One region of the Kitasatospora herbaricolor genome, then DNA from elsewhere that is predicted to be linked to it. Evidence: riboswitches for the same ligand, from Rfam matches in the RefSeq annotation. Region 1 holds a riboswitch; each other region holds the start of a gene.
What was found. Region 1 has a riboswitch for cyclic di-AMP ahead of J2S46_RS08325 (M23 family metallopeptidase). Riboswitches for the same ligand answer to the same signal wherever they lie in the genome.
Positions count from the first base shown of each region.

Region 2: linked by a shared signal. The riboswitch ahead of J2S46_RS22570 (M23 family metallopeptidase) and the one ahead of J2S46_RS08325 (M23 family metallopeptidase) in region 1 are both predicted to bind cyclic di-AMP.
Region 3: linked by a shared signal. The riboswitch ahead of J2S46_RS11940 (C40 family peptidase) and the one ahead of J2S46_RS08325 (M23 family metallopeptidase) in region 1 are both predicted to bind cyclic di-AMP.

Region 1 is NZ_JAUSVA010000002.1:1,819,002-1,825,846, forward strand. It holds gene J2S46_RS08305 (sugar kinase) at 1-532, shown strand, start outside; gene J2S46_RS08310 (IclR family transcriptional regulator) at 529-1,281, shown strand; gene J2S46_RS08315 (RidA family protein) at 1,411-1,836, shown strand; gene J2S46_RS08320 (MDR family MFS transporter) at 2,019-4,064, shown strand; gene J2S46_RS08325 (M23 family metallopeptidase) at 4,206-5,270, opposite strand; cyclic di-AMP (ydaO/yuaA leader) riboswitch at 5,274-5,424, opposite strand; gene J2S46_RS08330 (MFS transporter) at 5,755-6,845, shown strand, end outside.
Region 2 is NZ_JAUSVA010000002.1:5,071,342-5,078,186, reverse strand. It holds gene J2S46_RS22580 (GNAT family N-acetyltransferase) at 1-331, opposite strand, end outside; gene J2S46_RS22575 (hypothetical protein) at 366-1,382, shown strand; gene J2S46_RS22570 (M23 family metallopeptidase) at 1,474-2,331, opposite strand; cyclic di-AMP (ydaO/yuaA leader) riboswitch at 2,344-2,506, opposite strand; gene J2S46_RS22565 (YiaA/YiaB family inner membrane protein) at 2,739-3,029, shown strand; gene J2S46_RS22560 (alpha/beta fold hydrolase) at 3,222-4,076, shown strand; gene J2S46_RS22555 (TetR/AcrR family transcriptional regulator) at 4,165-4,734, shown strand; gene J2S46_RS22550 (SpoIIE family protein phosphatase) at 5,038-6,845, shown strand, end outside.
Region 3 is NZ_JAUSVA010000002.1:2,654,557-2,661,401, forward strand. It holds gene J2S46_RS11925 (glycosyltransferase 87 family protein) at 1-1,138, shown strand, start outside; gene J2S46_RS11930 (hypothetical protein) at 1,208-2,434, opposite strand; gene J2S46_RS11935 (C40 family peptidase) at 2,506-3,570, opposite strand; gene J2S46_RS11940 (C40 family peptidase) at 3,815-4,882, opposite strand; cyclic di-AMP (ydaO/yuaA leader) riboswitch at 4,944-5,108, opposite strand; gene J2S46_RS11945 (C40 family peptidase) at 5,636-6,670, opposite strand.

The DNA of each region.
Region 1 (6,845 bases):
GCGTCCGGCGCTGTGGCACGGCCGCGACCCGGCCGTGCTCCCGGCCCTGATGGACGCCGCCGACGTCCTGCTGCTCGGCGCCGACGAGGCCGAGGCCGTCCTCGGGACCGGTGACCCGCAGGCGCTGCGCGCCCGCTTCCCCTCCCCCGCCACCGTGGTGGTCAAGGACGCCGACCGGCTGGTGACCGCCGTCGGCCGGGACGGCACGGCGGTCGGCGAGGCCGCGCTGACCGTGGAGGTGGTCGAGGCGACCGGTGCCGGCGACGCCTTCGCCGCCGGCTACCTGGCCGGCACCCTGCGCGGCCTGGACCAGCGCCGCCGCCTGCGGCTGGGCCACCTCAGCGCCGCCTGCGCCCTGACCGCACCCGGCGACCAGGCCGAGCTGCCCGCGCGCGAGGTGGTCGCGGCCCTGCTGGACGCCTCGGCCGGGGACTGGGCCGCGACCCGGGTCTCGGCGGATGGCATCGTGTCCCCGGTACTTCCCGCGCTCCCGTCCCGGCAGGGCGCGTCCCCCGTGGTTGGAGCGAGATGAGCCAGACCGTCACCCGTGCCCTGCGCCTGCTCGCCGAGCTCGGCGAGGGTGAGCGCTCCCTCGACCAGCTGGCCGAGCTGCTCGGCGTGCACAAGACCACCGCGCTGCGCCTGCTGCAGAGCCTTGAGGAGGAGCGTTTCGTCTACCGCGACGCGGCGTACCGCTACCACCTGGGCGCCGGCCTGTTCGCGCTCTCCAGCCTGGCGCTGGAGCAGCGCGGGGTGCGCCGGGCGGCGGCACCGCACCTGGCGGCGCTGAACTCGGCGACCGGCCAGACGGTCCACCTGGCCGCGTACGAGGGCGGCGAGGTGGTCTACATCGACAAGTACGACTCCCGGCACCCGGTGCGGATGTACTCGCGGATCGGCCTGCGGGCGGCGCTGCACTGCGCGGCGGTCGCCAAGGTGCTGCTCGCGGACCTGCCGGTGGCCGAGCGCCGCCGGGTGGTGGCGGGCATCGACTTCACCCCGTACACCGCCAACACGCTGACCACGCCCGAGGCACTGCTGGCCGAGCTGGACACCGTCGCGGCCCGCGGCTGGGCGCAGGACCACGCCGAGCACGAGTCCTTCATCAACTGTGTGGCGGCGCCGGTCCGGGACGCCACCGGCCGGGTGGTGGCGGCCGCCTCGATCTCGGTGCCCGACGTGGTGCTCCCGTACGAGCGGGTGCTGGAACTGCTGCCCCAGCTGCTGGCCACGGCCCGGGCGGTCTCCGCCGACTGCGGGCTGCCGCCGGGCACCGCCTGACCCGGCCTCACCCGACCGACCAGCCTCACCCGGCCAACCGGCCGCCCCCCCACCCACACCCGTCCGCGCCGCGCCGCCCGCACGACCCGGCGCCGCACCAGCCCCGACCGACCGAGGAACCCCCCGAAGATGAGCGAGCACCCCACCATGAGCGACAAGGTCGAGATCCGTACCGACGGCGCCCCCGCCCCGGCCTGGATGTTCTCCCAGGGCGTCCGCAAGGGCCCGATCCTCCAGGTGTCCGGCCAGGGCCCGCAGGACCCGGCGACCGCCGAGTACCTCTTCCCCGGCGACGTGAAGGCGCAGACCCGGCGGACGCTGGAGAACGTCAAGGCCATCGTCGAGGCCGGCGGCGCGACCGTCGAGGACGTGGTGATGTTCCGCGTCTACCTCACCAAGCGCTCCGACTTCGCGCTGATGAACGAGGTGTACGCCGAGTTCATCGACGAGAACATCAAGCCGGGCGGCGTGAAGCCCTGCCGCACGACGATCTTCTGCGAGCTGCCGCAGGAGCCGATGCTGGTGGAGATCGACGCCCAGGCCGTGATCGGCTGACGGACGGCGGGACGCCGCGGCCGGGCCCCGGACGGCAGGACCGTCCGGGGCCGCGCCGCGCCCGCCGCCCCGCCCGTCCCGGCCGGTGGCGCCGCCGGCCACCCGGACGCCCGCTCCGGTGGCGGGCCCGCCGCACCGCGCCAAAGCTGGGTTGACCTGCTCCCCGCCCAGGAGGCCCGGCCATGTCCGACACCACCGTGACCGAGGCCGTGCCCGCGCCGCCCTCTCCACCCTCGCTGAGCCGGCGCCAGACGAACGTCGTCTTCCTGACCATCGTGCTCGGCATGCTGATGGCCGCCCTCGACCAGACCATCGTCTCCACCGCGCTGCCCACCATCGTGGCGGACCTCGGCGGCGGCGGTCACATGGCCTGGGTGGTGACGGCCTACCTGCTGGCCGAGACCGTCGCCACGGTGCTGGTCGGCAAGTTCGGCGACCTGTTCGGCCGCAAGATCGTCTTCCAGGTGAGCGCGGTGATCTTCATCGCGGGCTCGGTGGTCTCCGGCGCGGCCAACGGCATGGCGGTGCTGATCATCGGCCGGGCGGTGCAGGGCGTGGGCGGCGGCGGGCTGATGGTCACCGCGATGGCGCTGATCGCGGACGTCATCCCGCTGCGCGAACGCGGGAAGTACCAGGGCGCGCTGGGTGCCGTCTTCGGCGTCACCACGGTGGTCGGCCCGACCCTGGGCGGGCTGTTCACCGACCACGCCTCCTGGCGCTGGTGCTTCTACGTCAACATCCCGATCGCCGCGGTGATGATCGTGATGGCCGCCCGGACGATCCCCTCGGTCCGCGCCGCCGTCCGCCCGGTCATCGACTACCTCGGCATCGTGCTGATCGCGCTCGGCGCCAGCGGCCTGGTGCTCGGCCTGGAGTGGGGCGGCAACGAGTACGCCTGGAGCTCGCCCGTGATCATCGGGCTGTTCACCGGCTCGGTGCTGCTGCTGGTGGCCTTCGTCCTGGTGGAACTGCGGGCCCCGGAGCCGATGCTGCCGATGCACCTCTTCCGCAACTCGGTCTTCACGGTCTGCTCGGTGCTCAGCTTCATCGTCGGGTTCGCGATGCTCGGCGCGATGACCTACCTGCCGACGTACCTGCAGTTCGTCGACGGCGTCTCGGCCACCGGCTCGGGGGTGCGCACCCTGCCGATGGTGGTGGGCCTGCTCGGCATGTCGGTGCTCTCGGGCGTGGTGGTGAGCCGCACCGGCCGCTACCGGATCTTCCCGATCCTCGGCACCGCCGTGATGGCGCTGGGCCTGTACCTGATGTCGACGATGGGTCCGGACACCGGCGTCTGGCTGGAGTCCCTGTACATGTTCGTCCTGGGGCTCGGCATCGGTCTGGCCATGCAGGTGCTGACCATCGCCGTCCAGAACACCGTCCCGTACCACGAGCTGGGCACCGCGACCTCCGGCGTCACCTTCTTCCGGACGCTCGGCAGCTCCTTCGGCACGGCGGTGTTCGGCACCCTCTTCACCAACCAGCTGGGCCCCAACCTGGAGGAGGCCTTCGCGCAGTCCCCCGGCGTGCCGCCGGCCGCGGTGCAGAGCCCGCAGGCGCTGCGGGAGCTGCCCGCCGACGTGGCCCAGCCGTTCGTCCAGGCCTACGCCGACACCATCAACTACGTCTTCCAGTGGGTGGTGCCGGTCGCCCTGGTGGGCTTCGTGGTGGCCTGGTTCCTGAAGGAGGTGCCGCTGCGGGACAGCGCCCGGGCCGGCGCCTCCGACATGGGCGAGGCCTTCGGCGCACCGGACAGCGGGGACGCCGACCGGCAGCTGGAGCGGGCGCTCGCCAACCTGCTGCGCAAGGCCAAGGGACGGCCGGAGATCGGGCGCCGGCTGCTGGCCGACTCGGGCAGCACGGTCGGCCCGGACCAGGCCTGGATGCTCGGTCAGATCTACTGGCGCACCAAGCTCCAGGGCGGAGCCACCCTGCTGGCCATCGCGACCGCGCACCACATGCCGGAGGAGGTCGTCCGGCCCGCGGCCGAGCGGACCCTGCGCGCGGGCCTCGCCGAGAGCGAGCACGGGGTGCTGGCGCTCACCCCCCGGGGCGAGCGCGAGGTCGAGCGCCTCGCCGAGGCCTGGCGACACTGGATCGACCGGCACCTGGACGACTGGGACGTCACCGACCCCGCCGACCGGGCCCGGCTCGACCGCGCGGTCGAGGCCATCGCGACCAGACTGTACGAGGACGACCAGGTGCACCGGGAGAGCGTGCCGGCCTGACCGGAGGAAAGGTGCCGCCGGAAATCCCCCCCCCCCGAGGAAACGCGAACTGGCCGGGCCCGCAGCGATGAGCGTTCGCTGCCGGCCCGGCCGGTGTTCAACTACCGCGGCGCATCAGGCCGCGAGGGTTCGTACCCGGTGTCAGATGCTGACGCCGTGCGCACGGAGGTAGGCGATCGGGTCGATGTCCGAGCCGTACTCCGAGCCGGTGCGGATCTCGAAGTGCAGGTGCGGGCCGGTCACGTTGCCGGTCGCGCCGGAGAGACCGATCTGCTGGCCGACGGTCACGGTCTGGCCGACCTTGACGCCGATCGAGGAGAGGTGGGCGTACTGGGCGTACTTGCCGTCCGCCAGCTTGATCTCGACCTCGTTGCCGTAGGCGCCGCCCGGGCCCGCCTTGACGACGGTGCCGGCCGCGACGGCCTTCAGCGGGGTGCCGGTGGCGGCGACGAAGTCGGCACCGGTGTGGTGGCCGCTGGACCACATGGAGCCGGCCACGCCGTAGGCGGTGCCGAGGCGGGCGCCGGCGATCGGCGCGGTGTAGCCGGAGGTGCTGGCGGCCGCGGCCGGGGCCGGGGTGACGGCCGGCTTCGGCGCGGTGGTGGCGGCGGGCTTGGGAGCCTCGACCGGCTTCGGGGCCTGAGTGGCCTTCGGGGCCTCGGCGACCTTGGGCGCCTGAGTGGCCTTCGGGGCCTGAGTGACCTTCGGGGCCGGGGTGGCCTTCTTGGCCGGCGCGGAGTCGGAGGAGGTCTTCGGGGCCGGGGCGGCGGCGGGCGCCTGGGCGGCGGCCTTGCCGACCACGAGCTGCTGACCCGGGTAGATCAGGTTCGGGTTGGCGCCGACGACCGAGCGGTTGGTCTCGTACAGCGCGTGCCACCCGCCGTCGACGTTCTTCGCCGCGGCGATCTTCGACAGGGTGTCACCGCCGACCACCTTGTAGGTCTCGTCGACGGCGGCGGCCGGCGCGGCGGCCGGGGCCGCGGCGGGGGCGGTCTCGACGGCGGCGGCCTTGACGGCCACGGCGTCGGCGCTGGTGGCACCGGTCCAGGTGGTGGACTGCGACTTGGCGGCCGGGACCTCGTGCGCCGAGGCGCTGACGGCGGTCACCAGGGGAAGGGCGAGAACCGCGCCGGTCACACCGGTGGCGATGCCGATCCGGGCGAGACGGGGCAGACGGTTACGACGGTGCTTTGCCTGTGCGGGCATGGGGTATTTCCTCTCCGACGCCTGCGAGGTGAGCTGTCGGGTTCGGGCTGGAGTTGCCCGGCCGCAAGCGCGGCTTCACCCCAAGCCGTCCCGGCTGACGGGACGGCGACTTACCTGTGGGTCCCCCACTCCTGCCGTACAGAGTTCGTTCGAAGCCCCCGGGCAGCGGCAGGACTAGGCGTTCCACCCGGCGGGCCCACCCGGACATTGGCCGGGCGGTCGCTGAAGCAAAGCCCATCGGCCCGGGTTAATCAATGTCGATCACATTCACCTCCGGAAATTCACAAAAATCCCAGGGAATTCAGTGACTCTCCGAATGATCGACTGTGCAGTACGTGCACAATCCAATCGCGCTGAGCGACCGTCCGACCCCCCTGCGCCGACATTCTCGGCCCTGCGTCCACCACCGCACACGCTCAGCCACCACCCGGACGCGCCGCCGGTGACCCTTGTCACGTAGGCCCCCCGGGCGCAGGATCGAGCCGTGGAAACCGACGCCGCCGGCGCACTCAGGATCGGCACCCCGCAGGGGCGCTGGGTGGTGCTGGCCACGGTGCTCGGCTCCAGCATGGCCATGCTGGACGGCACCGTCGTCAACGTCGCCCTGCCGCGGATCGGCGAGGACCTCGGCGCCTCCTTGGCCGCCCTGCAATGGACTCTGAACGCCTATCTGCTCACCCTGGCCGGGCTGATCCTGCTCGGCGGGGCGCTCGGCGACCGGTACGGCCGGCGCCGGGTCTTCCTGATCGGCGTCTGCTGGTTCGCCGTCGCCTCCGCCGTCTGCGCGGCCGCCCCGAACGTCGGGGTGCTGATCGCGGCCCGCGCCCTGCAGGGCATCGGCGGCGCGCTGCTCACCCCCGGATCCCTGGCGATGCTGCAGGCGACCTTCCGGCCCGACGACCGCTCGGCGGCGGTCGGCCTCTGGTCCGGCCTCGGCGGGGTCGCCGCGGCGGTCGGCCCCTTCCTGGGCGGCTGGCTGGTGGACGGCCCGGGCTGGCGCTGGATCTTCCTGCTGAACGTGCCGTTGGCCGCCGTGGTGCTCGCCGTCTCGCTGCGGCACGTACCGGAGAGCCGGGACGAGAGCGCCACCGGCAGCTTCGACATCGCGGGGGCGGTGCTGGCCGCGCTCGCCCTCGGCGGGGTGACCTACGCGCTGACGGCCGCCGGCGAAGGGCTCTCCCCCGCGGTCTGGCTCTCCGGCGCCGCCGGGCTGCTGCTCGGCGCGGTGTTCATCGCCGTCGAACGGCGCACCGCGTCCCCGATGCTGCCGCTGGAGCTGTTCTCCTCACGCCTGTTCACCGCGGTGAACCTGGTCACCCTCTGCGTGTACGCGGCCTTCAGCGGCGTGTTCTTCCTGCTGGTGGTGCAGCTCCAGACGGTCTCCGGCTTCACCCCGCTGACCTCCGGGCTCGCCCTGCTGCCGATCACAGTGCTGATGCTGGCGCTGTCCGCCCGGGCCGGTCGGCTCGGCAAGCGGATCGGCCCCCGGCTGCCGCTGTTCCTCGGGCCGCTGATCTGCGCGACGGGCGTGCTGCTGATGCTGCGGATCGGCCCGGACGCCTCCTACTGGACGGA
Region 2 (6,845 bases), 3.3 Mb from region 1:
CCAGGCCCCAGGTGTCGCGGCGCAGCGCGTAGCCGACGAAGCCGGCCCGCTGGGGCTCCACCCCGAGCACGGCGTTGCCGATCGGCACGGCGTCCTCGCCGTCCTCCAGGCGGGTCACGGCCAGCCGGTAGGTGCTGCGCGGATCCTTCTCGGCCTCTTCGAGGTAGAGCTCGATCTGGTCGGCGCAGGTCTCCCGGTCGCGTGGTTCGAAGGGGAGGTATCGGGCCGTCTCGGGATCGCCGAAGACGGCGTGCAACGCGTCGATGTCGCCGGGGGTGTGGTGGAACTCGCGGATGACCAGACGCGGGCCGGTGAGCAGTACGGGGACCATGTCCGCCAACGGTACAGCGGCTACCGTACGTCACATGAACGACGATGACCTGCGGCTCGCCCCTCGTACCCGGACCGCCGAGCTGACCGCCTGGGCGCGGGCCCAGGACCGCGAGCCGGTGGCCGAGGGCCCGCTGCGGGCGGTGCTGACGCTGCTCGAACTCGGCGGCGGCCGGATCCGCGACGGCTGGCCCGAGCTGACCTCGGCCGCCGTCGAGCACCTGCTGTACGAGCGGCTCTACCTGTACGTGCAGCCGGCGCCCGGCGAGGACCCGCTGGCGTACGGCGCGGCGATGCGGCTGCTGACCGACCATCAGCGGGCGGCGAAGCGCCTGAACGCCAAGCGCCAGGAGCGGCTGCTGGCCGAGGCCGAGTGGCAGGGCGAGGTGGCGGCCGGCCTGCTGCGCCGCGCGGACCTGGTGACCTGGCCCCGGCTGTACACCCTGCTGCTGCGCGCGGACGGCGTGCCGCCGGACGACCCGGCGGCGGTCCGGGCCTGGCTGGACGCGTTCCGCGAGCTGGCGCCGGAGGAGCGGCTCGCGGCGTACGAGGGGCTGGAGGACGCCGGCGCGCTGGACCGGGTGGACGGCGACGGCGGCTGGGGCCCCACCCGGCTGATGTCGGTCGGGATGGCCACCGACGGCGCCCGGATGCTGCTGGAGAACGGGCTGATGGAGCGCAGCTACCGGAACCTGGCCGAGCTGAACGCGCTGGGCCGGCCGATGCCGCGGGAGCTCGCCGGGGACTTCGAGTCCTTCGAGGCGGCGGCGGCCGTGGAGGCGATGCGGCTGTTCGGCGAGTGGACGGTGCCGGGGCTGCCCCGGCTGCTGGTGGAGGAGTACCCCGATCTGGCGCCGGAGCCGGGACCGGAGGAGATCGAGGCCTACCTGGCGCAGCTGCCGCAGGATCCCGCGGGCGAGGACGGCGCGGACGGCCAGGACCAGTGGGCCGCGGAGGACCAGTGGGCCGCGGGGGAGGAGTGGACCGGCGAGGAGCAGTGGGCCGGCGAGGGGCCGGCCGAGGAGCCGGAGGCGGACCGCCCGGGGCAGTGACGGCCCGCCGGTCCCGGCGTCGGCCGGGACCGGGACGGTCCGTCAGGGCTCGGCGCCGCCCGGCAGGGGGCGAGGCCGGCGTCGCTGCCCGTCAGGGGGTGAGGCCGCGCTGCTCCAGCCAGCTCTCCGGGTCGACGGGGGCGCCGCCGTCCGGGCGGACCTCCAGGTGCAGGTGCGGGCCCGTCACGTTGCCGGTGGCGCCGACCTTGCCGATCTGCTGGCCGGGCACGACCTTGCCGGAGGCCTTGATGATCGAGGAGAGGTGGCAGTACCAGATCTCGGTGCCGTCGGGCAGGGTCTGGATGATCCGGTAGCCGTACGAGCCGGACCAGCCGGCCGAGGTGATGGTTCCGGAGCCGACCGAGTACACCGGGGTGCCGGTGGAGGCGGCAAAGTCGAGGCCGGTGTGCAGGTGCGACCAGTACGAGGCGCTCTGCCCGTAGTGGGCGGAGAGGAAGTAGTCGCGCACCGGCAGCTGGATCGCGGCGAGCTTGGCCTTCTCGGCGGCCTCGGCGGCCTTGCGGGCCTCCTCCTGCTGGGCGGCGCGCTTGACCTCGGCCTCCTTGGCGGCCTGCAGGCGGGCGCCCTCCTCGGCGGCGGTGCGCTGGCTGTCGGCCTGCTGCTGGATGCGGGCGGCAAGGGCCAGGCCGGGGTCGGCGGAGAGCACGGTGGTCTCGTCCGGCGAGACCACGGCGGGCGCGGCCGCGGGGGTCGCGGAGGCGAATCCGGTGGCGCCGAGGGTGGCGGCCACGGCGGTGACGCCGAGCAGGGGGCCGGTCCCGCGGGTCTGACGGGGCATCCGGTGCCGGTTGCTGTCGGCCGGCTGCGGCGGCGCGGTCTCGTCCGGGCCCTCGCCGTACGCGCCGCCGTAGGCGGGCGGCCAGGGGTGGTCGAGCAGCTGGGTGCCGGTGGAACCGGACGGGTGTGCCGGAGAGTGCGACGACGCCACGGAGGCGCGCTCCTTTCCTTCCTTCGCGCCTACCGGGTTAGCTGACGGGTTCGGAGCAGGAAGGTCTCCTACGGCCGGGCCTGGGCCTGGCCGATTCACCCCAAGGAACGGTGGTTCCCCGGCTCCCTGACCTGCTCCGGGGAGCAGGCCGTGCGGGATTAGGCGAGCGCACGGTGCCGTGGTCACGGCGTTTCCGACCGCGCTGCGTTATCAAACGTTAATCCTAGGAGCCCCTGATTCCAAGCCGTCCAGGCGGGAGAGTCAACATTTTCATGGGGCGGAATGGGCGATTTGGCATGGTTACCGTCCGGCGGCACTACGGATCGTGAACAGGCGTCAACAAACCGCACCTGAATCTGAGTACCCGTACTCATGTGCGCGACATGACGCTTGGCCATCCTGGCCGCATGAGCACCTCGATGCAGTCACGTACCACGGCGGCGTACTACGTCCAGGCCGTGCTGTCCTTCGCGATCTCCGGCGGCGCCCTGGCCGTCGGCATCGCCTACCTGCCGGTAGGCGCATGGACCAGGGCCTTCCTGGGCATCGGCCTGCTGTACACGGTGACCTCCTCGTTCACCCTGGCCAAGGTGATCCGCGACCGCCAGGAGAGCACCGAGATCGTCACCCGGGTCGACCAGGCCCGACTGGAGAAGCTGCTGGCCGAGCACGACCCCTTCAAGGTGGAGGGCATCTGACGCCCGGCCGGACCGGCGCGGGGAGCGCCGCACCCCGGCGGCGGGACGGGCCCGGCGCGGCCGGCGGCGGCCGGCCGCGGGCCGGGCGGGACGGACACCGGAAGCCTCCTTGACAGCTAAGGCTATTAGCCTTAGCTTTATGGCTATCGGCATCTCGCCGACGGCACGGCCCACAGGCCAAGGAGGCCCGCGATGTCCACCACTCCTCTCGCGACCCGTTACCTCGACGTCCCCGGCGGGCGGATCGCCTTCGACGACACCGAGCACGGCAGCGGCGCACCGGTCCTCCTGATCCCCGGCATGCTCGACTCCCGCTCCGCCTACCGCCACCTGCACCCGCTGCTGGCCGGGGCCGGCCACCGGGTGATCACCATGGACATCCGCGGCTTCGGCGAGTCCTCGATCGAGTGGGACGACTACACCCCCGCCGCCATCGCCCAGGACGCCCTGGCCCTGCTGGACCACCTCGGGATCGAGCGCGCCGTCCTGGTCGGCAGCTCCTACACCGGCGCCAGCGTGGTCAAGGTCGCCGGGGACGCCCCCGACCGGGTCGCCGGGATCGCCCTGCTGGACGCCTTCGTCGAGAACCTGCCGCCGACCGCCTTCCAGCGCGGCCTGGTCAAGGTGCTCGGCACGGCCGTGATCCAGTTCCCCGCCTTCTGGGGCATGTACCAGAAGCTGGCCTTCCCCACCGCCAAGCCGGCCGACTTCGCCGAGTACCGCGCCGAGCTGGTCGCCTCGCTGCGCACCCCGGGGCGGAAGACCGCCACCCGCGGCTACGTCCGCGGCGACTCCGCGCCGGTCGGCTGGTCGGCCGCGGTGACCTGCCCCGCGCTGGTCGTGATGGGCAGCAAGGACCCCGACTTCCCCAAGCCCGAGGTGGTCGCCGACCGCCAGGCCGCCGCGCTGAACGCCCGCAAGGTGATGATCGAGGGCGCCGGCCACTACCCGATGGCGGAGTTCCCGCAGGCCACCGCCGACGCACTGGTGCCCTTCCTGGCCTCGCTCACCGAGTCCCGGCCCAGCACCGCCGACACCCAGGGCTGAGCCGCCCCGCGCCCGGCCACCGCGCGCGGGCCGCCTTCCCCCCACCGCACCGCACCCCCGGTGCCGCACCACCCCACTGGAGGCCCCCATGCCACGCGCCGGACTGACCCCGGACGCCGTCGTCGCCCACGCGCTCGGCCTGATCGACGACCAGGGCCCGGAAGCCCTCACCCTGGCCGCCGTCGCCGCCCGGGCCGGGGTCGCCACGCCGTCCCTGTACAAGCACGTCCCCGGCGGCCTGACCGAGCTGCGCCGGCTGATCGCCGTCCGGGTGACCGAGGAACTGGCCACCCGGCTGGCCAAGTCGGCGGTCGGCCGCGGCGGGGACGACGCGGTGGAGGCGGTGCTGCGCGGCTACCACGCGTACGCCGTCGAGCACCCCAACCGCTACAACGCCCTGCCGCAGGCCCCGCAGCCCGACGACGAGCTGACCAGGGCCGCCGCCGAGCTGGTCGAGGTGCTGGTCGCCGTGCTGCGCGACTACGGGCTGCAGGGCCCCGAGGTGATCCACGCGGCCCGTACCGTGCGCTCGGTCGCGCACGGCTTCGCCTCGCTGTCGATCGCCGGCTCCTTCCAGCGCTCCGAGGACCTGGCCGTCACCCAGGACCGGCTGATCGGGGTCCTCACCAGCGGGCTGCGGGCCTGGCCGGCCGCCTGACCACCCGCGCGGACGCCCCCGGGAGCCGACCGCCACCCCCCGGGCCCCGTTCGCCGCGCCGACGGCGCCATCAGGCACCCGAACGGAAGCAAACGGACTCTGTCACCGGACCGATCACACAGGCGGTCGGTGCCGGCCGTCGGCCCCCGGGGAAGGCAGCCGTGCCGGCCGCCGGTGCCGGTGGCCGCTGGTCATGGTCCGGCGTCTTGGACCCCCTTTCGCGAGTTCAGCAAATAGGATGAAGAAATTACGTTCGCCCTAACGGCGTCACCCCCCTGCGGAACGGAAAGGCCGGGTAGCCCGATGGACCTGACCTCCCCGTGGCTCCCCCCCTCCGAGGACGAGAGCCGCAGCCCGCTCACCGGCCCCGTCGCCCGCAGCCCGATGCGCTGCGTGCGGTTATTGCTGAACTGCTCCGGCGCCGCGGAACTGCTCGGCACCATCCTGGCCGAGGGCCCCGCCTGGATCACCGGCGAGGGCAACGCGATCTACCTGCTCGACTCCGCCGGAATGCTCCGGCTGACCGCCTCGCACGGCCTGCCGGAGTGGGCCCACGAGCGCTACGGCACCGTCGACCCGGCCGGCGACCTGCCCGCCGCGATGGCGCTGCGGCTGCGCCGCCCCTACCTGCTCAGCCCCGAACGCACCAGCATCGACTACCCCAACCGCAACTCCGGCATGGGCACCGGGATGGTCGCCCTGGTCACCCTGCCGATGATCGTCGACGAACGGCCGATCGGCGTCCTCGCCCTCGCCCTGGCCCACCGCGGCACCGTCCCGCGCCGCGACCTGGACGTGCTGGAGACGATCGGCGAGGCCTGCGCCCACCGGCTCTCCCACCTGCTCGACCACGTGCACGCGAGCACCCGCGCGCCCAAGGGCGTCCGCACCCACGACCCCGCCGGCGGCGACCCCGCGCCGCTGGCCCACCCGCTGCTCTCGCTCGCCGTCCACGCGGCCGGCGCCGGCGCCTTCGAACGGGACCTGGTCACCGGCGAGACCTTCTGGGACGCCCAGGCCTACCGGGTGGTCGGCCTTCCGCCGCCGCCCGGGAACCGGTCCGCCGAGGCCCCCGACCTGTCCCGGATCGTCCACCCCGAGGACCTGCCCGACGTCCAGGCCGGCCTCGCCGACGCGCTGGCCGGCGGCGGCCCCTACCGGCTCGCCTACCGGGTGCTGCGCCGCGGCGGCGGCGTCACCCGGATCCGGGAGAGCGGCGAGGTGATGCTCGACATCCACGGCCGGCCGGTCCGGATAGCCGGACTGCTGGTCGACCGCGACCGCACCGGCGCCCCCGAGGACCGGCCGCCCGACGCCGGCCCGGAATCCCCAGCGGTCGGCGCCCGCTCCGCGCTGCTGCTCGCGCTGACCCGCACCCTCTCCCGCGCGATCACCGTCCGGGACGTCACCACCGCCGTCACCGACGTGGCCGGCCCGGCGCTCGGCGCCGCCAGCCTGGTCCTCGACCTGGTCGACGAGGGCCGGCTGCTGCCCGTCTCGCACACCGTGTACGGCGGCCCGCGGCGCACCGAGCTGAACCGGCTGGCCGACCTCTCCGAGGGCGTCATGCAGCACTCGCTGGCCCGCTCCACCCCGCTGTTCAGCGAGCCCGGCCGCGGCGGCGGCACCCGGGACGGCGCCGGCGGCCCGCTGACCCCGCCCTCCTGGGCGGTGCTGCCGCTGATCGCCTCCGGGCGACAGGTCGGCTCCTGCCTGATCACCTTCGCCACCGAACGCGCCTTCAGCCGCGACGACCGCACCCTGTACTCGGCCTTCGCCGGGATCCTCGCGCAGTCCCTGGAGCGCGCCCGGCTGTACGACACCCACCACCACCGGGCCACCGAGCTGCAGCGCGCGATGCTGCCCCGGACCCTGCCGGCCATCCCCGGCATCACCGCCGCCGCCCGCTACCTGCCCAGCACCGAGGGCATGCAGATCGGCGGCGACTGGTACGACCTGATCCGGCTGCCGGACGGCAAGGTCGGGCTGGTGATCGGGGACGTCCAGGGCCACAACGCCGAGGCCACCGCCGTGATGGGCCAGCTGCGCAGCGGCCTGCGCGCCTACGCCACCGACGGCCACGACCCGGCCGCGACCCTGGCCAGGACCAG
Region 3 (6,845 bases), 840 kb from region 1:
CGTGACCTGGCAGTACCCGCCCGGGGCCGCCCTGGTGATCATGCTCCCCGGTCTGCTGCCCTGGTCCTACCTGGTCTCCTTCTGGGTGATCTGCGGCGTGGTGGACGCCCTGTCGATGGGCTTGCTGATGCGCGCGGGCGTACGCGCCGGCCGCAGCTACAGCGGCGCCTGGGTCTGGGTGGCCGGGGTGCCGCTGCTCGGCCCGATGATCTACAACCGTTACGACCTGCTGGTCACCGCGCTGGCCGTGGCCGGGCTGCTGGCCCTGCTGCGGCGCCCGGCGATCGGCGGGCTGCTGCTGGGGCTCGGCGGCATCATCAAGGTCTGGCCGCTGCTGGCCCTGATCGGCACGCCGTCCGGCCGGCGCACCCGGCGCTCCTGGACCTCGGCGGCGGCCACCGCCGGCAGCCTCGGCTTCCTGCTGGCGGCCGGCATGAACGGCGCCTTCGAGTTCCTGAAGTTCCAGAAGGACCGCGGCATCGAGGTGGAGTCGCTGGGCGCGATGCCGCTGCACATCGCGCGGATGGCCGGCACCTGGGACGGCCAGGTGAAGATGAACTACGGCTCGACCGAGATGCTCGGACCGTGGGTGGACGTCATCTCCAAGGTGATGGTGGCGGGCACCCTGGCCGGCTTCGCCTGGCTGCTGTTCTGGCGGCTCACCGCGAAGCGCCGCACCGCCGCCACCACGTACGACGCGGCGCTCGCCGCGCTGCTGGTGTTCACCGTGACCAGCCGGGTGATCAGCCCGCAGTACATGGTCTGGCTGGTGGGCGTGGCCGCGGTCTGCCTGAGCGTCCGCGCGACCAGCCAGCGCCCGGTGGCGGTGCTGGTCCTGCTCGCCACCCCGCTGACCATGCTGGAGTTCCCGCTGCTGTTCGGCCAGGTCACCGCCAGCCACACCTGGGGCGTCGTCGTCCTGGGGCTGCGCAACCTGCTGCTGCTGGCCGCCGCCGTGCTGTCCTGCGTGCGCCTGTGGCGCTCCAGCCGGGCCCCGGCCGCCCTGGCCGCCACGGTGGTGCTCCCCGCCCCGCCGGAGCCGGCCGCCAACCCGGCCTACCCCGTCCGCCCGGGCATCGCCTACGAGCAGGACCTGCTGGACGGCATCGACCGTCCGCACGCCGGCGCCGAGCGCTGAGTCGCCGGCCCCCGGGCGCGGGCCCGGTGCCCGCCCGTGGCGCTTCGCCGCGCCGGTGGCCGCGCGGCCTCAGCCGGTGCCGGAGAGCCGGGTGCGTATCTCCTCGCTCCAGCGCGCCGTGAAGTCGGCCAGGCCGGTGCCCAGCTCCGCCCGCAGCACCCGGTCGAGCTGCGCCTCCCGGCCGGCACCGGGCCCCGCCTCGGCCACCGCCCGGTAGAGGGCGACCAGGCGCTGCGGCCCGTACCGGGTGGCGATCAGGTCGCAGGCCAGCCAGGACAGCTCGTACGCCTGGGCGATGCCCGCGGCGCCGGCCGTGAAGTCCGCGTCGGCGGGCAACGCGGCCGGCACCCGCCCGGCGGCCACGTCGCGGGCGAGTTCGGGGGCGATCTGCCGGGTGGTGCGGCCGGTGCCCAGGTAGCCGGTCCAGTCGGCGGCGCCCTCGGAGAGCCAGAGCGGGGTCCAGGGCCTGGTGTCGGCCCGGGTGGCGACATGGGTGGCCTCGTGGGTGGTGACGACCTGCCGGCCCAGGTCGCTCAGCCTGGCGTACGCCTCGGGGTTCACCAGGACGCGGTCGGCCGGGGTGTGCGAGGGGGCGCCCGCGGCGGCGGTGGTGACGGCCGCCATGTCCGCCCAGTCGGCCGGCGGGACGTCCAGCAGCCGGGCGAACTGCTCCTGCCCGGCCGGCAGCTCCAGCAGCAGCCGGCCGGCCCAGTCCCCGCCCCAGACCGCGCTGACCGCCGGCACGGCCCGGTCGGCGACCTCCACCAGCGCGGCCGGCCGGACGCCGCCCCCGGCCGTGGCCAGCACCAGGCAGTGCGCGCCGGCGGCGGCCTCCACCCCGCCCAGGTCCCAGAGCGGCGCGGCGCCGCCGTCCGGCTCCTCCCGACCGACCCGCCAGCCGCCGCCCTCCCGGGCCAGCTCCAGCCGCCGGGGGAACAGCGCGGGGTAGTCGTCGTAGCCGGCGATCCGGACCGCCAGCTCGGCCCGTACGTCCACCCGGCCGGCGGCGTCGGGCGCGCCGGCCGAGGTCACCCGGTAGGCCAGCCCGGCCAGCGGTACGGCGGCGGTCCTGGCCAGCAGTTCCGCGAGGGCCGGGCGGCCGGCGACGGTGCTGCCCGCGGCGGCGGCCGCCGCGTCGTGGGTGCGCACCGCGTAGGCGCGGGCGGCGAGCAGCGCCGACAGCCCGGCGGCCCCGGGGCCCCGCCCCGCGGCGGGGCGGGCGGCGGTCGCGGGCGGCAGCGAGAGCTGGGCCAAGCCGCCGGCGGCCAGCAGCAGGGCGCCGCGCCGGGACAGCACGGTGCGACCCACCCCGGCGTCGGCCCGGGGCAGGTCGCGGGCGAGGTCCGCCTGCAGCGGCCGGGGAGGGCTCAGAGCCGGACCACCTCGGTCACCGGCATCGCGTTGACGCTCTCGTAGCGGACCCGGGCGCCGGGGTAGGGGGCGTGCACGACGACGCCACCGCCGGCGTACATCCCGACGTGGTGCCTGTCCCCGTAGAAGATCACCAGGTCTCCCGGTCGTGCGTCGGCCAGGGCGACCCGCTGTCCCGCGCGTGCCTGGCCCTGCGAGGTCCGCGGCAGGCTCACGCCGGCCTGCCGCCAGCTCCAGTACATCAGACCCGAACAGTCGAACGCGCCGGGCCCGCTCGCCCCGAACACGTACGGCGAGCCGATCCGGGTGACGGCGGCGGCCAGCGCGGCGGCGGCCCGGTCGGAGGCGGGCGGGGCGGTGCCGAGGTCGAGCCGGTCGGTACCGCGGGTGGCACGCTGCTCGGCGTCCCGGGCGTCCTGGGCGGCCAGCCGGGCCCGGCCGGTCACGCCGAGGCTGTTCAGCAGCCGCTGGGCCTTGGTCAGGCGCTGCTGGATCTGCTCCTTGCTGTCCGCCAGGGCGTGCCGGGCCTCCTCCAGTTCGGCGAGCTTGGCGGTGGCCTCGCTACGGCGCTGGTCCAGCCGTCGCTGGCGCTCGGCCACCTCGCGCAGGGTCTCGCTCTGCCGCTCGGCGACCTGGTCCAGGCTGCGGGCCCGGGACAGGTAGCCCTCGGGGTCGGAGGCGAGCATCAGCTGGGCGGTCGGGGCGATCCCGCCGGCCCGGTACTGGGCCCCGGCGACGGTGGCGAGCTCGCCGTGCAGCCGGTTGAGCTCGTCCTGGCCGACCGCCACCTGCTGCTGGAGGGCGCCGGTCTCGCCCTGCAGCCGGCGCTGGTGCTCCAGGGCCGCGTTGTACTTCTCGGAGGCCTGCTCGGCCTCGTCGTAGATCTGGTCGACCTGGGCCTTGACGTCCGTGCGGTCCGGCGGGCCGTCAGGCGCGCCGGGAGCGGCGAAGGCGCTGCCGCCGGCCGCCACACCCAGCGCGGTGCCGGCGGCGGCGGTGAGCACCAGCGCGCGGACGAGCGTGTGCACACCTGGCAGTGGGTGACGGCGGTGCATCGCCATGCGGCGCGGCTCCATTCCTGCGGCCGGGCCACCGCCGCCGCCCGGAGTGGGCGACCGTCCGAGCGGAGGTCCGGGGGCAGACGTTAGCGAGTCCTCGCGGCCGAGTCCAAACCCCTCCCAACCCGAATATTTGACCCCCAATCGGACATCAGCTCGGGCGGCCGGAACGCCGCAGGCCCGGCCCCCGGACGAACCGGGGGCCGGGCCTGCGGAAGGAGCCGGCGAAGCTGCGGCGCGGGCCGCGTCAGATCCGGACGATGGCCGAGATCGGCATCACGGTCGCGGACTCGTAGCGGACGTTCGCACCCGTGTGCGGGGCGTGGATGATCTGGCCGCCGCCCACGTAGAGGCCCACGTGGGACATGCCGCCGTAGTAGATGATGAGGTCGCCGGGCTGCGCGTCGGCGATGTTGGTGCCGATCCGCTTGCCGGCCGAGGCCTGCGCCTGCGAGGTGCGCGGCAGCGACACGTTGGCCTGGGCGTAGGCCCAGCCGGTGAAGCCCGAGCAGTCGAAGGAGTTCGGGCCGGTGGCGCCGTAGACGTACGGGGCACCGAGCTTGCTCTCCGCCGCGGCGATGGCGGCGGCGGCCCGGCCGCTGGCCGGGACGTTCGAGGGCGCCGGGGTGGCGGCCGCGGTGGAGCCGCTGCTGAGCGGGCTGCGGGCGGTGTCGCGGGAGGCGCGATCGGTCTGCGCCTTGGCGGCGTCCGCCTTCGCCTTGGCGTCCGCGGCGGCCTTGGCCTCGGCGGCCTTCAGCGCCTCACGCTCCTGCTCGGTCAGCGTGTTGAGCAGCTGCTGCGCCTTGGCGAGCTTGCCCTGGACCTCGTCCTTGCTGGCCTTGAGCTGCTGGGTGGTGGTGTCCAGCTCGGCGAGCTTGCTCTGCGCCTCGGACTTGTCCTGGTCCAGCTTGCGCTGCTGGGCCTGGAGCTCCTTGAGGGCGTTGCTCTGCGAATCGCCGGCCTGGTTGACGGAACCGGCCTGGCTGAGGAAGTTGTCCGGGCTGGTGGAGAGCATCAGCTGGACGGTCGGCGAGATGCCGCCGTTGCGGTACTGCTCCGCCGCGATCTCGGCGAGGCCGCCCTGAAGGTCGGTCACCTGGGCCTGCTGGCGCGCCACCCGGTCCTGGATCTCGCCGACCTGCTTCTGCAGTTCCTGCTGCTTGGCCTGCGCACCGTTGTAGGCCTCGGTGGCGACCTCGGCCTGCTCGTTGAGCTGGTCGACCTGCTCCTTGACCTGGTCCTTGGTCTGCACCGGGTCGGCGTGGGCGCCGGCCTGGGCGGACAGGGCCACGGCGGCGGCGGCAGCAGCGGTCATGATCGATACGCGGGCACGACCGGCGGGCTTGGGACGACGATGGGACGCCACGAAGGCGGGCTCCTTCTTCCTACGTCCGCCTACCGGGTGAGCTGACGGGTTCGGGCTGGAAGAGATGCCCTACGACGCCTCACCGGCCCGGCGTCTCACGACGACCGGCCGACCTGGCGCCGATTCACCCCGAGGAACGTGGTTCCCCGGCTCCGTTCCACAGCGTCCCCGTAGGGACTTCCCCGTCGGGCAGTTGACTGCCCGTGCTGCTTCTCGGACTCGGCGGTAACCCCCGCCGCCACCCAGGCTGGGTGATCGACTGTGCGGTGGTTCGAGGCACGACCCTAGTAACGAAACCGTGATCCGTTCAAATCGTTGTAGGAAAAAAGTTGGAACTCCACCCAAGTTCGATTGTGATTGTGACCAGATGTGATCGTCCGTCCACCCTGGGCTGATGGTTTTTCATCATGTGGTCGCCAGAGGCCCTCGGGGGGCGTGTCCCAGATCACAGGAGGATTTCGGGGCGCCCGGGCATGTCGGAGATGGCGAACAATCAACAAATGTCCGAAATGGGCCCGTTGTCGCTACCCCGGCAGGTTCTCACCCGCCCCCGGGTTCCCTCCGGCACCGCCCGCCCCGGCGGTCCGACGCTCGCCGCGCCCGGACGCGTCAGGCGCACCCCGCTCCCGGGGTCCGGGCCGGCCGGCCCGGACGGCGAGGGGGCCGGGCGCGAACCGCGCCCGGCCCGCGCCTCGCGGTGCGTCAGACCCGGCGGATCGTGTTGATCGGCATGGCGTCGGCCTTCATCACCTTGACCACGTCGCCGGTGTGCGGCGCGTGCACCACCAGCCCGTTGCCGATGTACATCCCGACGTGGTGGCGGTCCGAGCCGTAGACGACCAGGTCGCCCGGCTGGGCCTCGGCCAGCGAGGGCACCCGCACGCCGACGTTGCCCTGGGACTGCGAGGTGCGCGGCAGCGAGACACCGGCCTGGCCGTACGCCCACACCATCAGGCCCGAGCAGTCGAAGGTGCTCGGCCCGGTGGCGCCCCAGACGTAGGGGGCGCCCTGCTTGCTCATCGCCTTGGCCACGGCGACACCGGCGTAGCCGGCGGCCTGCGGCAGAGTGCCGAGGTCGACGCGGACGGAGTCGCGCGAGGCGCGGCCGTCGCCCTGGACCACCGAGGCGCGGTCGGCGGCGCTGAGCGTGTTCAGCAGCGCCTGCGCCTCCTTCAGCTTCTGGTTGACGTCCGCCTTGGCCTGGTTCAGGTCCTTGGTGGTCTCGTCCAGCGAGGACAGGATGGCCGCGGCCTCAATCTTCTGCTGGTCGAGGCGGCGCTGCTGGTCCTGCAGGCCCTTGAGCGCCTCGGCCTGGCTGGAGGTCGCCTGCTGGACGCTGGTCGCCTGCTGGAGGTAGCCGGACGGGTCCGAGGCGAGCATCAGCTGGACGGACGGGTCGATGCCGCCGGTGCGGTACTGCTCGCCCGCCACCTCGGCCAGGCCCGCCTGAAGGTGGGTCATCTGGTCCTGGCCCCGGGCCACCTGGTCCTGGAGCTGGTCGGCCTGCTTGCGGAGCTGGTCGGCCCGCTCCTTGGCGCCGTTGTAGCGCTCGGCGGCCTGTTCCTGCTCCTCGTTGAGCTTGTCGATCTGCGCCTTCACGTCCTCCTTCTTGGAGGGCGTGGTGGGCGCGGCGTGCGCGCTCATCTGGGCGGACAGGGCGACCGCGGTCGCGGCGGCAGCGGTGAGCACGGTCACCCGCGCGCGGCTCGGCTGCTTCGGACGGCGGTGGGAGGCCAAGGACCGGCTCCTTCTTCCTGCGGGCTCACCCGAACGAGTGAGTATCCGGAAAATAGGTTTGACGCCAGACCCTAGTGAAGATCAGCGCATTCCGCCACTCCCGCCGGGCCACCAACGTGGAGCCTCGGCCGGAAATTCACCTGATCCACACACTCCCGCCGTCCAGGCCCTGACC